2 regions of the Gordonia metallireducens genome follow, and region 2 is predicted to be linked to the other one. Evidence: predicted binding sites of a transcription regulator. Region 2 holds the regulator's gene; the other holds the start of a gene.
What was found. The regulator LexA, encoded in region 2, represses DNA repair genes until DNA is damaged. The targets are predictions, from matches to a motif close to CGAACANNTGTTCG.

Region 1 (7,529 bases), on a different contig from region 2:
CGTCGGACGGCCGCTTCGGTTGCGGGCCGTCGAAGGTGCGCCCCGAGCAGTTGCAGTCCCTCGTCGACACCGGTGCATCGGTGTTCGGCACCAGCCACCGTCAGGCACCGGTCAAGAACGTGGTCGGCTCGATCCGTGAGGGTCTGGCCAACCTGTTCTCGCTGCCCGAGGGCTACGAGGTCGTCCTCTCCAACGGCGGCACCACCGCTTTCTGGGATGCCGCCGCGTTCGGTCTGATCAAGCAGCGTTCGCTCCACCTCACCTACGGCGAGTTCTCGTCGAAGTTCGCGACCGTCGCCAAGAAGGCGCCGTTCCTGGACTCGCCCGCGGTCATCTCCACCGACCCCGGCACCGCCCCCGACCCCGCCGCGCTGACCTCTGACGACTTCGGCGGCGTCGACCTCATCGGCTGGGCCCACAACGAGACCTCGACCGGTGTGTCCGTGCCGGTCGTGCGCCCCGCCGGCTCCGACGACGCGCTCATCGCCATCGACGCCACCTCCGGTGCAGGCGGCCTGCCCGTCAACGTCGCCGACTCCGACGTCTACTACTTCGCGCCGCAGAAGTGCTTCGCCTCGGACGGCGGCCTGTGGGTCGCGCTGATGAGCCCGCGTGCACTCGCCCGGGTCGCCGAGATCGCCGAGACCGACCGCTGGTGCCCGGAGTTCCTGTCGCTGCCGACCGCCGTCGACAACAGCAGCAAGAACCAGACCTACAACACCCCGGCCGTCGGCTCGCTGCTGCTGTTCGCCAACCAGATCGAGTGGATGAACAACAACGGCGGTCTCGACTGGTGCGTCTCGCGCACCGCCGACTCGAGCTCGCGTCTGTACCAGTGGGCCGAGGCCAGCGAGTACGCGACGCCGTTCGTGGCCGAAGCGGCCAACCGCAGCCAGGTCGTCGGCACCATCGACTTCAACGACGATGTCGACGCCGCCGCGGTCGCCAAGACCCTGCGCGCCAACGGTGTCGTCGACACCGAGCCGTACCGCAAGCTGGGCCGCAACCAGCTGCGTATCGGCATGTTCCCGGCCATCGATCCCGAGGACATCACCAAGCTCACCAACTGCATCGACTACATCGTCGAGCGCCTCTGAGCTCGGCCAGAACCGTCCGTCACCGGCGCGTCGCACCCTCGGGTCGACGCGCCGGTCGCGTTCAGGCGGACGGGTAGCCTGGACACCACAGACCACATACGACGCACCCATCGCTGGTGTCGCAACGGCCCCACGCGTTCTGAACTGCGGTTTTACCGCGTGTCCCACAGTGAATCGGCAGATCGGTGAGTTAATGTGACCCCAATGCATGAACCCACCGGAGGAGGAGCAGATGCGTGAGCTCCGCGTCGTCGGAGTGGAAACCGATGGTTCCCACGTCATCTGCCAAGACCCTCAATCGGGTGAGAAATTCCGGATCGCCTCCGACGAACGCCTTCGCGCCGCGGCCCGCGGCGACATCACCAGGCTGGGACAGATCGAGATCGAGATGGAAAGTGCATTGAGGCCACGAGAGATCCAGGCACGCATCCGTGCGGGTGCCTCCGTCGCCGAGGTCGCCGCCGCGGCCGGTGTGGGCGTCGACAAGATCGAACGATTCGCCCACCCGGTGCTCCTCGAGCGCAGCCGCGCCACCGAGCTCGCCGGTGCGGCCCACCCGATCCGGCACGACGGCCCGGCCGTCGCGACACTCGCCGAATCCGTTGCTGAAGGTCTCGTCGCCTACGGTCACAACCCGGCCGACGCCGACTGGGACGCCTGGAAGGACGACAGCGGCTACTGGGTCGTGCAGGTCGCCTGGAGCGTCGGACGCACCGACAACCTCGCACACTGGCGCTACCAGCCCGGCACCCACGGCGGCACCGTCGACCCGCTCGACGACCTCGCCGACGAACTGACACACCCCGAGACCATCGCGCCGCGGCGTCGACTCACTCCTGTCGCCGCACCGGAGGTTGCCGTCGAGACGACGTCCGCCGGGCGTGAGGAAGTCACCATCGACGCCAACTCCCTCATCGGTGCTCAGCGTGCCCGCCAGGAACGTCGCACTGCGGACGACGACCACGGCACCGTCCCCCTGGATTTCGGGTTCGACGACGACGAGACCGACGAGCGCACGCCGCCGGCTCCGGTCACCCCGATCTCCGCTCCCGTCGCACAGGCACCCGTCGAGGCCGCCCCGGTCGAGGCACATGTCGAGGACGAGCCCGCCGAACCCGCACTCCGGGAGACCACCGACGCCGAGCCGGCGGCCACCCCGGACAGCACTCCTAATTCATCGGAGTCGTCGGCGACCCGCGATTCCGGACCGGCCCACGCCGACCGTCCGCGCAAGAAGAAGACCCGCAAGCCCGCCGTGCCCGCCTGGGAGGACGTCCTGCTCGGCGTACGTAGCAACGGGAACAGCTGATCGATGTCGGCACGCGCCGCCACCGTCTGGTTCATCGACTCCCCTGATCCGGCCGACGACCTCCGAACCGTCGTGCGCGCTCCACAGCATGACCATCAGCACGCCCAGCAGCTCGCGTCGAAGATCTACGGCGACAGCGTGCTCGTCCCGCTCGTCGACACCGACCTCGCGACCGCGGCCGCGGCGAAGGACCACCACGTCTACGCCGGCTTCTACGGCTCGCTCGCCGTGGTCTCGTGTTCACTGTTCGAGACGGCGACCCCCTCGATGCTGACCCGAACGCTGACCGCGATCCGTCCGAGCACGGTGACGACGTTGCTCTACACCGAACCCGAGACATCGTTCGGCGCATTCGCGCGATGGGAGTCGGGGTCACTTCGACGCTCGTTCTCCGCCGACCCGGTGACCATCCACGAGGACGAGGGCCTCCCGTTCACCTTCGAGAAGCCGTTCTGGGGCGGCGAGTTCCCTCTCACCTACGCCGACGGCGTGCCGAACCAAGGTATGGCACTCCCCTTCCATCCGGCGCAGCTCGCCGAGGAGGCCAACCGGTCCTGGCTCGGGTTCCGCTACACCCACCCCCTCGCGGCGACGGACCTCGATCCGGCCGACATCACCGTCACCTGCTTCGCACTCCATCCCGCGGAATACGAGCCGACCGCCGACGATTTCGAGAACTACCGGCGAGCCACCGCCGCGCGTGGCGCGGACCGCAGCGCGCCCGCGGGGGCACCTCGCAAGCGTGGACGGTTCCGGGAGTATTTCGGGTTCTAGGTCGAGGACGATCGCCCGGTCTCAACCTCTGAGGCATGGGGGCGTTTACATGCGTCACCCTCGCTCCCTGCGGCTTGAGAGCGCAGCGAGCCTCTGAGGCCTGGTGAAACACCGTCGCCCACCTGACTACCGGTCGACGTCAACCCGACCGGCAGACTTCGATCGACGTCGGCCGGTCGAGTTGAGGTTCGGCAGTCGGGATTTGGGCGCTTCTCAGGGAGCGGACCCGTTCGACCCTGACGACGGCCGGTTCACCAGCTTCGAGGCTCGCTGGGTCAGCTGCGCGGGTACGCCGCCGCGAGGAGGATCGAGGCGAGGGTGGCTTCGGCGTCGGAGGCGATGCGCAGGTCGATGACCTGACGCATCTGGAGGCGTGGGGTATCGCCGGACTCGGTGTCGGGTCCGTGGATCTCGGTGCGCACTTGTTGGAGGTGTTCGGCGAACCGGCGGGGTATGTCGGGTCGCCGGTTGATGCGTTCAGGATTCGGTGGTGCGCCGGGTTCGGCGTTGAGCCGCCAGGCGCAGCGCCCTTCGTCGGGTCCTTCACGCACCATGCGGGTGGTGTAGCCGCCGGGTTGGTTACTCACCATGCGGTTGTGTTTCGGGCACGCCGGGGCGAGGTCGGTGATGTCGGTGAGTCCGCCGTCGGCCCAGTCGAGTTGGGCGTGATGCATTTCCACGTGTGCGGCGGCCAGGCCGCAGCCGGGGGTGGAGCAGTTCTCGCCGTCGGGTCGGGCGAAGGACACGAGTCGTTGTTCCCGGGTGGCCAGGCGTTTGCCGCGGCCGAAGTACAGCGGGACGGCGGTGGCGTCTTTGAACACCGCCAACCAGGGTTGGGCATCGGCGGCCATGTTGATGAGGTCGGGGATGGGGATCGGGGTGCCGGTGGCGGTGGTGGCGAACCCGGCTTCGCGGCGGAGGTCGGTGAGGTCGGCTTTGATGATCAGCTGGGTCGGCAACCCGCGGTGACTCTTACCCAGGAGGCCGTCGTCGAAGACGGCTTTGAGGAGTGCGTTGACGGCGTCGTGGTTGAGCTGGGCGGGGGTGCGGTCATCGCGCGCGGCAGCCGCTTCGACCATCTCCGGATCGGCGTCCTCAATAGAACCGATGGGCGAGTCGGGGTCGTCGGGGTTGTTCATGCCGGGTTTGGCCCACACGGCGAGCAGCATCGTGACCCGGGCGAGCGCTTCGGGGGTGAGGTTGGCGGTTATCTTGGCGGTGCCGTCGGCGCGTTGGCGGTGGACTGACAGGTTGCGGCGGCGTTTGCGGTCGGTGTCGTCGGCGAGTGTGCCGTCGGGGTCGAGGTGGGCCAGTAGCCGCGCGCCGAGGGCGGTGATGTCGGCTGGGGTGTGGTCGATGGCGATCTCGGCCATCTGTCGTTCGGCGGCGACTTTGATGTCGTGGTCGACGGCGTGCGGGATCTGCTCGAGCACCTCGACGACCGCTCGCACGTGCGCAGGCCCGACACGGCCACCGGCGAACGCCTCGGCCAGGGCGGGATGCTGCGGCGGTAGCTGCTCGCCGGTGTGGCTGGGAAAGGTTGCGGTGGCGGACATCTGGTTGCGGCGTCGGATCGGTTCGGCGACGCGCAACCGGTGAGTCATGAACTGGATGACGCTGCGGTGACCGGTCTTACGGGGCAGATCTCGTTCGGTGGCTTCGACGATCTGACGGTCACCGGCGAAACTCAGTCGCGCCATGGCACGTTCGGTCTCGACAGCGACGTCGACGAGTTCGGCATCCGAACACTGCGTCAGATCGGCGGCCTGGAGTTCGGCGGTGATCCGATGCGATTCCTGCACGAGTTCACAAGCGCGCGAAACCGGGGCGTCGGACTGCGACATCTCGGTCAAGACGGTCACCCCCCGGAGACAGTTTTCGAATGTATGTTCGACTGTACTCCGAAACTTGTTGCTGTGCAACGATTGCCGAGACCATCGCGATCGCCGAAGTTGTCGGTGGCATCTGGTATTGGGCGTTGGTGGTTGTCCCTTCGATACGCTCGCAAGCTCGCTACTCAGGGAGCAGAACACCGCCCGACACGCTCGCTACTCAGGGAGCACGACGACCGCCCGACACGCTCGCTACTCAGGGAGCAGAACGACCACCCGGCAAGCTCGCCACTCAGGGAGCAGAACGACCACCCGGCAAGCTCGCCACTCAGGGAGCAGAACGACCGCCCGGCAAGCTCGCTACTCAGGAAGCAGAACGACCGCTCGCTACCTAGGCGAGCTAGGGAAATAGCTAGCTAGCTAGCTACCTAGCTACCTAGCTAGATAGATAGCTAAATAGCTAGATAACAGAACGGTCAGCGACCCATGATCAACAGCGCGATCGATGAGGTGACCCCGGCTAGAAAGCCGATGAGAAGACCCCACACGATCCAGCGCCAGACGTAGCGGTAGCGGAACTCCCAGAGGGTCCAGCCGAGGCCGCCGGCGACGATGAGCACCGCTGCGATGCCGAGGAACTTCAGGATGCCGCCGATGAGTTCGTAGATCCCGACGAGCACGAAGGCGCCGAAGAGCGCACACACCGCAGACACGATGATCCCGAGCGCCCAGGGCGTGGGCTCCGCGGTCCGATCGAACGGTTCGGGGGTGTTCACTCCCCCATCGTGCCCGATCGGACGCGTTCGTAAAACGCAACGGCGGCGGCTGTCGCGACGTTGAGCGAATCGGTTCCGCGACTCATCGGGATGCGGGCCTTCACGTCTGTCGCCGCCATCGCCGACGCGGTGAGACCCGGACCCTCGGCGCCTACGAGGAAGGCGACCTTCTCGGCGTCGACCGCCTCGGCGAGCGTCACGGCGTCAGGGTCGGGGGTCATCGAGACGAGACGGAAGTCGCGCGAGCGCAGTTCGTCGAGTCCGCGCGGCCACTCGTCGAACTTCGCGAAGGGCACCAGCAGGGCGTGACCCATCGAGACCCGCACGCAGCGCCGGTACAGCGGGTCGGCGCAGCCCTGACCGAACAGGACGGCGTCGACTCCGAGGCCGGCGGCATTGCGGAAGATCGAGCCGATGTTCTCGTGGTCGTTGACGCCTTCGAGGATCGCGACGGTGCGCGCGGTCTCCAGGATCTCGGGCACCGACAACACCTCGGGGCGTCGCGCGACGGCGAGGACTCCGCGGTTGAGATGGAACCCGACGATCTCGGCCATCACCTCGGCCGAGGCGCGGAAGAACGGGACACCCGACAGCGACGGGTCGCGCAGATCGTCGTCGAGTTCCTTGAGGCGCTTGTCGACGCCGAGGAAGGCGTGGGCCGAGAATCGCGAGGCGATCATGCGCTGCGCGACGAGCACGCCCTCCGCGATCACCAGGCCACGTCCTGGCCGGCCGCCGGGCAGCACCGGGAGGTCGGGCCGGCGGTCCACCGAGTTGAGGTCTCGAAAGTCCTCGACCCGGGGATCCTGCGGGTCGTCGATGTCGATCACTTCCACTGCGAGCCCGGGCACCGCAACAGTGTGCCACCCGGACCGCCGTGACCTCGATACGGTCCTCGGCTGACGCCTCGGACCTACTCGGCCGGCAGGTTGACACCCGGTACAAGACCCAATGAATGCCCGAGACGCGGCGATGTGAAAACGTTGAGGACGTGACCAACAGCGGCTCGACATCTCAGTCACGTCTGTCCCTCAAGCGCGCCACCGACGCCGACTGGGACGACATCATCACCACGGATGCCCGCGCATTCGCGATGCGCAATCCGCTGCCCGACGACGAGCGCGCCGACCTTCGCGGCAAGGTCGCCGACGACGACATCGTCCTGGTGCGCGACACCGGCCTGCCGTCGAAGCCCCTTGTCGGGGTGTCGATGTTCTACCGGATGTCGATGTCGCTGCCCGGTGCAGGTGTCGCCGACGCCGCCGGTCTGTCGTGGGTCTCGGTGGCCTCGACGCATCGTCGTCGGGGAATCCTGCGCACGATGCTGACCGAGCTCTTCGAGCAGTGGGAGGCCGAGAACTACACGTTCGCGATCCTCACCGCGAGCGAGGGCACCATCTACGAGCGCTTCGGGTTCGGTCCGGCCTGCTTCTCCAACACCGTGTCGATCACGCCCGGCCAGGCCCCGCTCCGCGGCGACCAGCCGAAGGACGCGACCGTGCGGTTCGCCGACCCCGCCGAGATCGCGGCGGCCGTCCCCGATCTCCACGCGCGCTGGACCCTCACCACCCCCGGTGCACTCACCCGCACCCCCGCCTGGTGGGCACCCATCCTCGCCGACCGCCCGTCGGAACGCCCGCTGCCCGCGAGCGGACTGCACTACCTGCTGCACGACGACGGTTACGCCAGCTACCGCATCTACAAGAACGAGAACGGTGGCGTCCGCGGCGAGGTCAACGAG
Region 2 (7,529 bases):
GATCGTCCCGCTGTTCGCGCGGCTGTCGATCGCCGACCAGCAGAAGGTCTTCGCCCCGTCCAACGGTCGCCGGATCGTGTTGGCCACCAACGTCGCCGAGACCTCGGTCACGGTGCCCGGGATCCGCTACGTCATCGACACCGGCACGGCCCGCATCAGCCGGTACTCGACCCGCACCAAGGTCAACCGGCTTCCCATCGAACCCGTTTCGCAGGCCAGCGCCCGCCAGCGCGCCGGCCGATGCGGTCGCGTCGCCCCCGGCGTGTGTATTCGGCTCTACAGCGAGAACGACTTCGACGCCCGGCCCGCGTTCACCGATCCGGAGATCCTGCGCACCAACCTCGCCGCCGTCATCCTCCAGATGACCTCGCTGAAACTCGGTGAGATCGCGGACTTCCCGTTCGTGCAGCCGCCTGACGACCGCGCCATCCGCGACGGCATGGGCGTGCTGGCCGAGCTCGGTGCGATCACGGTGAGCCGTGAGGGCGGTCCGCCGCGCCTCACCCCCGTCGGCCGCTCGATGTCCCGTATCCCCGTCGATCCGCGGATCGCCCGGATGCTCATCGCCGGCCGCGAACTCGGCTGTCTCGACCACCTGTTGGTCATCGCCTCCGCGATGTCGCTGCCCGATCCCCGCGAACGTCCGGCCGAGCATCGCGAGGCCGCCGACGCCTCCCACCGTCGCTTCGTCGTGCCGCAGTCGGACTTCCTGGCCTACGTCGAGCTGTGGCGCTACCTCGAGGAGCAGCGGAAGGAGTTGTCCAGCAGCAAGTTCCGGCGGATGTGCGAACGGGAGTTCCTGCACTTCCTGCGCATCCGGGAATGGCGCGACCTGCATCGCCAGCTCACCGAGATCGTCAAGGACCTCGACTGGCCGGTGAGTCCGGCCGGTTCCGACCTCCCCGAGGTCGACGCCGACGCGGTCCACCGCGCCATCCTCTCGGGTCTGCTGTCCAACATCGCCGCGCGCAACACCGAGGGCCGCGAGTTCACCGGGGCCCGCAACACGACCCTGATGATCTTCCCGGCGTCCCCGCTCGCCAAGAAGCCGCCGTCGTTCATCATGGCCGCCGAGGTCCTCGAAACCTCTCGCCTGTTCGCGCACACGGTCGCCGGCATCGATCCGTTGTGGGCGGAGAAGCTGGCCGGCGATCTGGTCAAACGCACGTACAGCGAGCCGCACTGGTCGTCGAAGCGCGGTGCCGCGATGGCCTACGAACGGGTCACGCTGTACGGCGTCACACTCGTCGCGCAACGTCGCGTCGACTACGGCCCCATCGACCCGGTCGTCTCCCGCGAACTGTTCATCCGCCATGCCCTCGTCGAGGGCGACTGGCGTACCCAGCACCCGTTCTTCGAACGCAACCGCGCCCTGCTCGAAGCGGCCTCCGACGTCGAGAACCGCATGCGCACGCGCGGGTTGGTGATCACCGAGGATCAGCTCTTCGAGTTCTACGACAAGCGCGTCGGCCCCGAGGTCACCTCCGCACGGCACTTCGACACGTGGTGGAAGAAGGCCCGACGTTCTGACGCGGCTCTGCTCGATCTGAAGCCCGAGGACGTCGCGGCGAGCACCGAGGCCGCGCCCACCGACTACCCGGGTGCCTGGCAACAGGGCGACACACGATTCGAACTCCGCTACCGGTTCGAACCCGGCGCACCCGATGACGGTGTCACCGTGATCATCCCGCGCGCTCTGCTCCCCCATGTGCGCTCGGCGGGTTTCGACTGGTCGGTGCCCGGCATGCGGACGGAACTGGCCACCGCACTGGTGAAGTCGCTGCCCAAGCAGCTGCGCAAGTCGATGTCCCCGGCACAGCGTTTCGCCGAGCTGGCCCTGGCGCGCCTCACACCCCGGAGCGAACCGCTCACGGTCGGGCTCGCACGCGAGCTCACCACGATCACGCAGATGACGGTCACCGCAGCCGATTTCGACGTCGACCGGGTTCCGGCCCACCTCAGGATGCACTTCGCGGTGGTCGACGACGCCGGAAAGATCACCGCGCGTGCCGATTCCATCGCCGAACTCCAGCGTGCGGGCACCCCCGCCGCGACGAAGACGGTGAAGCGCACCCTGTACCGCACCTGGACCGACGAGGGCATCGGCACGCTCGCCGCCCAGCGGACCGTCGACATCGCCGGACAGCGCCTCACCCGCTACCCGACAATCGACGCGATCACCGACGATGCCGGGCGAACCCGCGGGGTGGTCGTGATCGACGCAGCCTCGGAGCAGACCCGTGATCGGTTGGCGGAGAGAGGGATCGTCGCACTGCTCGACCTCGCGATCCCGCCGCTGCACCGACGGGTCGCCGGTTCACTCGGGGCGGCGGGCCGACTCGCGTTGAGTCAGAGTCCCTACCCGGATCTCGATGCGCTGCTGGCCGACTGCACACGCCGCGCCATCCGCGATGTCGTCGCGGGCCTCGACGCCGGCACGCTGTCCGCGGTGCGCTCACCCGAGGCGTTCCGCGCGCTCACGGAGAAACTGCGGCCGCGGATCTCCGAATCGGCGCCGGAGTATTTCTCTCTCGCTGTCGAATCCCTCGGGTGGGTGGCGCCGGTACGCGCCGCGATCGACCGTCATGCCGGTTCACTCGCAGCCGACGACGTCGCCGAACAGCTCGACAATCTCGTCTTCGACGGCTTCATCGCCGCCACCGCGCGACGACATCTGGAGAACGTGCCGCGCTATCTCGCGGCGGCCGAAGCCCGGTTGACGGCACTGCCGGCCTCCGCGGCCCGGGACCAGGCCGGAGTGGCCGTCGTCGACCGGGTGACCGAGCGGTGGGCCCAGCGACTGACGCAGGTGCCCGAGCACCGGAAGGCGGTCGTCAACGACGAGGCGCAGTGGCTCGTCGAGGAGCTGCGGGTGGGATTGTTCGCCGAGCGACTCGGTACCGCGTACCCGGTGTCGGAGAAGCGGGTCCTACGAACTCTTGACCGACTCGGCTGAGGCCTTTCCGGAATCGGACGACGCCGAACGCAGGTCGTCGATCTCGCGCTGGAAGTCCTCGACGGAGTCGAACGAGCGATACACCGACGCGAAGCGCAGGTAGGCAACCTCGTCGAGGTCGCGCAGCGGCTTGAGAATCGCGAGTCCGACCTCGTTGCTGGGGATCTCGGCCGATCCGCTGGCACGTACCGTGTCCTCGACCTGCTGGGCGAGCTGTGCCAGCGCGTCCTCGGCGACGTGGCGTCCCTGGCATGCGCGCCGGACGCCCCGCATCACCTTCTCGCGACTGAACGGTTCGGTGACCCCGTTGCGTTTGACCACCGCGAGCACTGCGCTCTCCACGGTCGAGAAGCGTCGCCCACACTCCACGCAGGAGCGGCGACGCCGGATGGCCTGCCCCTCATCAGCGACACGCGAGTCGATGACCTTGGTGTCGTCGTTCTTGCAGAAGGGGCAGCGCATCGTATCCTCACGCAGGTCACGGGACACTCTGATGCAGCCGGGCCGCATGCCAGGCCGGTAGTCGGCCGGTCCCTGTGACATCGAGGATACCGCCCGCGCTCAGTGATACCGGGGGGCGAGGAGGGGCTGGCCGACGCGAAGGCCGCTGGACGGGAGGTCGTTCAGCTGGATGATCTCGTCGACGACCGCCTCGCGGGGCATCTCCGGGGCGACGCGTGATGCGATGGTGCTCAGCGAGTCGCCCGAGCGCACGTGGACGACCTCGGTGCCGACCGAGGAAGGCGTGACCGTTGCGGCGTAGTTCTGCCCGACGACCGCGATGACCCACACCGCCAGGGCGAGTCCGACGCCGGCCAGGATTGCCGTCGCCGTGCGCCGGCGCCGGCGGATGACCGCCGAGGGGGCGGGCTGCGCGGGATGCTGGGCCGGGACGACGGGTCCACGACCGCGCAGGCCGACCGGCGAGGCGCACTGGGTGGAGGCGACCCGACGGACCCGAACCACCGACTCGGGCACCGGGCGGCCGTCGGCGGGACGGCGGCCGTCGCCGCGGCGCATCGGGCGCGGACGTTCCAGGATGTCACCGCGGACCGGATCGGTGGAGCGGACGGGGTCGATGAGAGTGGCGGTGCGCATGGTGCCCTCCGTGTTTCCGGTCGAACTCTGTCCGTGCGTCCGACTGCGTCGTCGGCGTTCGAACTGTTCGAGTGTCGATCACCTGTTCGATGAACTGATGTTCGAATTTGTAGCACGGCACTCCGACAATTGTCTCGCGACACGTCGAACAAATGTTTGATGCGGTCGGCATTCTGGGCTAGGGTCGTCGGCAGACAAGCGATCTACCAGCACGTTCGGAAATCGAGAGGAAGCCCGATCATGAGCGATGACGGCGGTAAGCGCACCGGAGCGCGGGGCGCCGACGAGCCCGTCACCCCGGCAGACATAGCGGCGGCCGAGGCCTCGCTGACGCCGCGGCAGCGCGGAGTACTCGAGGTGATCCGCAAATCCGTGCGCGAACGCGGTTACCCGCCGAGCATCCGTGAGATCGGTGACGAGGTGGGTCTCACCTCGACCTCCTCCGTCGCCCATCAGCTGCGGACACTCGAACGCAAGGGCCTGCTCAAACGCGACGCCAATCGTCCGCGGGCGGTCAACATCGCGCCGAGCGAGCCGCCGACGCCCACGTCACCGACCGGTGGCGCGCTGCCCGAGCCCACCTTCGTGCCGGTGCTCGGCCGGATCGCCGCAGGTGGTCCGATACTCGCAGAAGAAGCCGTCGAGGACGTGTTCCCGCTCCCCCGCGAGCTCGTCGGCGAGGGTTCGCTGTTCCTGCTGAAGGTCGTCGGCGAGTCGATGATCGACGCTGCGATCTGCGACGGCGACTGGGTGGTCGTCCGCCAGCAGAACGTGGCCGACAACGGTGACATCGTCGCCGCGATGATCGACGGCGAGGCCACGGTCAAGACCTTCAAACGCCAGAAGGGTCACGTCTGGCTGATGCCGCACAACGAGCTGTTCGACCCGATCCCGGGCGACGAGGCCGTCATCCTCGGCAAGGTCGTCACCGTGATGCGGCGAATCTGACCCCTCAGCTCTCGAGGACCGCGGCGGCAGCCGCGCGAGCCGCAGCCGGATCGGTGGTGGCGAGCGCGGCTGCCGCTGCGTTTTCGCAGGTTGCTCGCGTGACGCCGGCGAGCCGGGCACCGACCGCAGCGGCCGCCACCGGAGCACTCGACAACGAGGTCACCCCGAGTCCGACGAGCACACAGGCGAGGATCGGGTCCGCCGCCGCCTCGCCGCACACGCCCACCGGTTTCCCCTGATCCCGTCCGGCCCGCGCGACCGTCGCGATGAGGTGCAGGACGGCCGGCTGCCACGGATCGGTCAGGGATGCGAGGTCGGCCGACATCCGGTCGGCGGCCATCGTGTACTGCGTGAGGTCATTGGTGCCGATCGAGACGAAATCGACCTCGGACAGGATCGCCGGCGCGAGGATCGCGGCGGCGGGGACCTCGATCATGACCCCGGCGGTCAGTCCCCGTTCGCGCACCTGCGCGGCGAAGGCCGCCGCCTCGGCCGGTGAGGCGATCATCGGCGCCATGACCCAGGGGCTCGTCTCGGAGCCCTCGGCGGCGCGCGCGATGGCGTCGAGTTGGTGGGCGCGGATCTCGGGGTGCGCCAGGGCGATCCGGTCGCCGCGAACACCGAGAGCCGGATTGGCCTCCTCGGGCTGGTTCACGAAGCGCAGCGGCTTGTCCGAGCCGGCGTCGAGGGTGCGGATGACGACCTTGCGGCCGCCGAATGCGTCGAGGACCTCGCGGTAGATGTCCGCCTGCTCCTCCACCGTCGGTTCGTCGGCGCGTTCGAGGAAGGCCAGTTCGGTGCGGAACAGTCCGACACCCTCCACCGCATGGTCGGTGGCCGCGCGGGCCGACGACCCGTCGGCGACGTTGGCCAGGATCGCCACCTCGACACCGTCGGCGGTGCGTCCCGGACCCGACCAGCCCGCGACCAGAGCCGCCTGACGGGTGTGCTCGTCGACGCGGGCGCGCGCTGCGGCGTCATCGGGTTCCACGACGACCTCACCGGTTGTCCCGTCCACGAGTATCACCGTGCCCGAATCGATCTCGTCCAGGCCGGGGACCGCGACGATGCACGGGATGCCGAGCTGCCGGGCGATGATCGCGGTGTGGCTGGTGGGCCCGCCGAGGCGGGTGACGAGCGCGATGGTGGTGGCGGGATCGAGCCCCGCGGTGTCGGCGGGCGCCAGGTCGTCGGCGAGCAGGACCGACGGCACATCCGGCGTGGGCACTCCGGGCTCGGGCAGGCCCAACAGCTCGGCGAGGATGCGGTCGCGGACGTCGTTGAGATCGGTGACGCGCTCGGCCATGAGTCCACCGAGCTTGGTGAACACGGCGGCGAACTGTTCGGTGGCGGCGACCGCTGCCGACGGGGCCGAGGCCCCCTTGGCGATGAGTCCCGAGGCGGCACCGATCCACCCGCGATCCTCCGCGAGTCCGGCGGTGGCGGTGAGGACCTCGGCGGCGACACCGGTGTTCTGGGATGCACGCTCACGCAGACGCGCGGCGACCGCAGCCGCGGCGGCGGTGAACCGTTCGGCCTCCGCGGCGCGCTGGTCCTCGGCGATCTCGACGCCCGCGCTCAGCGCCTCCGCGGAGTGGTCGGGTCGGCGTCCCGGCCAGAGCGCGGGCCCGAGAGCCACACCACCGACGACCGGCGTCCCCGTCAGATTCTGCGTCATGTGACCACGGTTACAAATTCTTCTTGACTTGTCAACACAAACAGGCGTAAACACAGTTACTACAACACGCAAAGCAACATGTTCCCACATTGACGAAGTCAATCAGGGCCTTCGGACACGAGCCACGGGAACGATCAGAACGGAGCCGGTGTGTACGCCGAGGAGAGACAGCAGGCCATCGCCGAGGAAGTGCGCGTCGCAGGACGCGCCTCGGTCGCCGAGCTCGCCGCGAAGTTCGACGTGACGAGTGAGACGGTCCGCCGCGACCTCGCGGTCCTCGAACGCGCCGGGCACCTGCAGCGCGTCCATGGCGGCGCCGTCCGCCCCGAGGTCCTGCGAGTGATCGGTGAACTCGGCATCGACGAGCGTGAGACGGAGCAGACCGAGGAGAAGGCCGCGATCGGCCGTGCCGCTCTCCGCTTCCTCCCGCCCGACGGCGGGTCGGTCCTCTTCGACGCCGGTACCACCACCTTCCGGGCCGCCGAGGCCATGCCGCGCGACCGCGACCTCACGGTGGTCACCAACAGCCTCCCGATCGCCGGGCTGCTCGCGGGCCACCACGCCGACGGTCTCCACGCCCTCGGCGGTCGCGTCCGCGGGCTCACCCAGGCGACGGTCGGCGCCGAGACGGTCGCCGCCCTGGGACGCCTCCGCGTGACGACCGCGTTCATCGGCACCAACGGGCTGAGCGAGGCGCACGGACTGTCCACCCCCGACCCCGACGAGGCGGCCGTGAAGTCGGCGATGGTCGCCGCGGCCCGACGCGTCGTCGTCCTCGCCGACAGTTCGAAGATGGAGCGCGAGGAGCTGTCCGGTTTCGCCGGCATCGACGACATCGATGTCCTCATC

Region 1: LQD00_RS11325 (HNH endonuclease signature motif containing protein) is a predicted target of LexA. The motif match lies at 5,060-5,073, and genes of this name have one in related genera.

The regions. Positions count from the first base shown of each region.
Region 1 is NZ_JAJQJP010000029.1:51,135-58,663, reverse strand. Features, by position in the region: gene serC (phosphoserine transaminase) at 1-1,097, shown strand, start outside; gene sepH (septation protein SepH) at 1,330-2,406, shown strand; gene LQD00_RS11330 (DUF6928 family protein) at 2,410-3,180, shown strand; gene LQD00_RS11325 (HNH endonuclease signature motif containing protein) at 3,456-5,024, opposite strand; gene LQD00_RS11320 (DUF2537 domain-containing protein) at 5,489-5,788, opposite strand; gene LQD00_RS11315 (TrmH family RNA methyltransferase) at 5,785-6,639, opposite strand; gene LQD00_RS11310 (GNAT family N-acetyltransferase) at 6,780-7,529, shown strand, end outside.
Region 2 is NZ_JAJQJP010000057.1:195,015-202,543, forward strand. Features, by position in the region: gene hrpA (ATP-dependent RNA helicase HrpA) at 1-2,956, shown strand, start outside; gene nrdR (transcriptional regulator NrdR) at 2,930-3,418, opposite strand; gene LQD00_RS22275 (LysM peptidoglycan-binding domain-containing protein) at 3,518-4,054, opposite strand; gene lexA (transcriptional repressor LexA) at 4,295-5,002, shown strand; gene LQD00_RS22285 (putative PEP-binding protein) at 5,007-6,680, opposite strand; gene LQD00_RS22290 (DeoR/GlpR family DNA-binding transcription regulator) at 6,831-7,529, shown strand, end outside.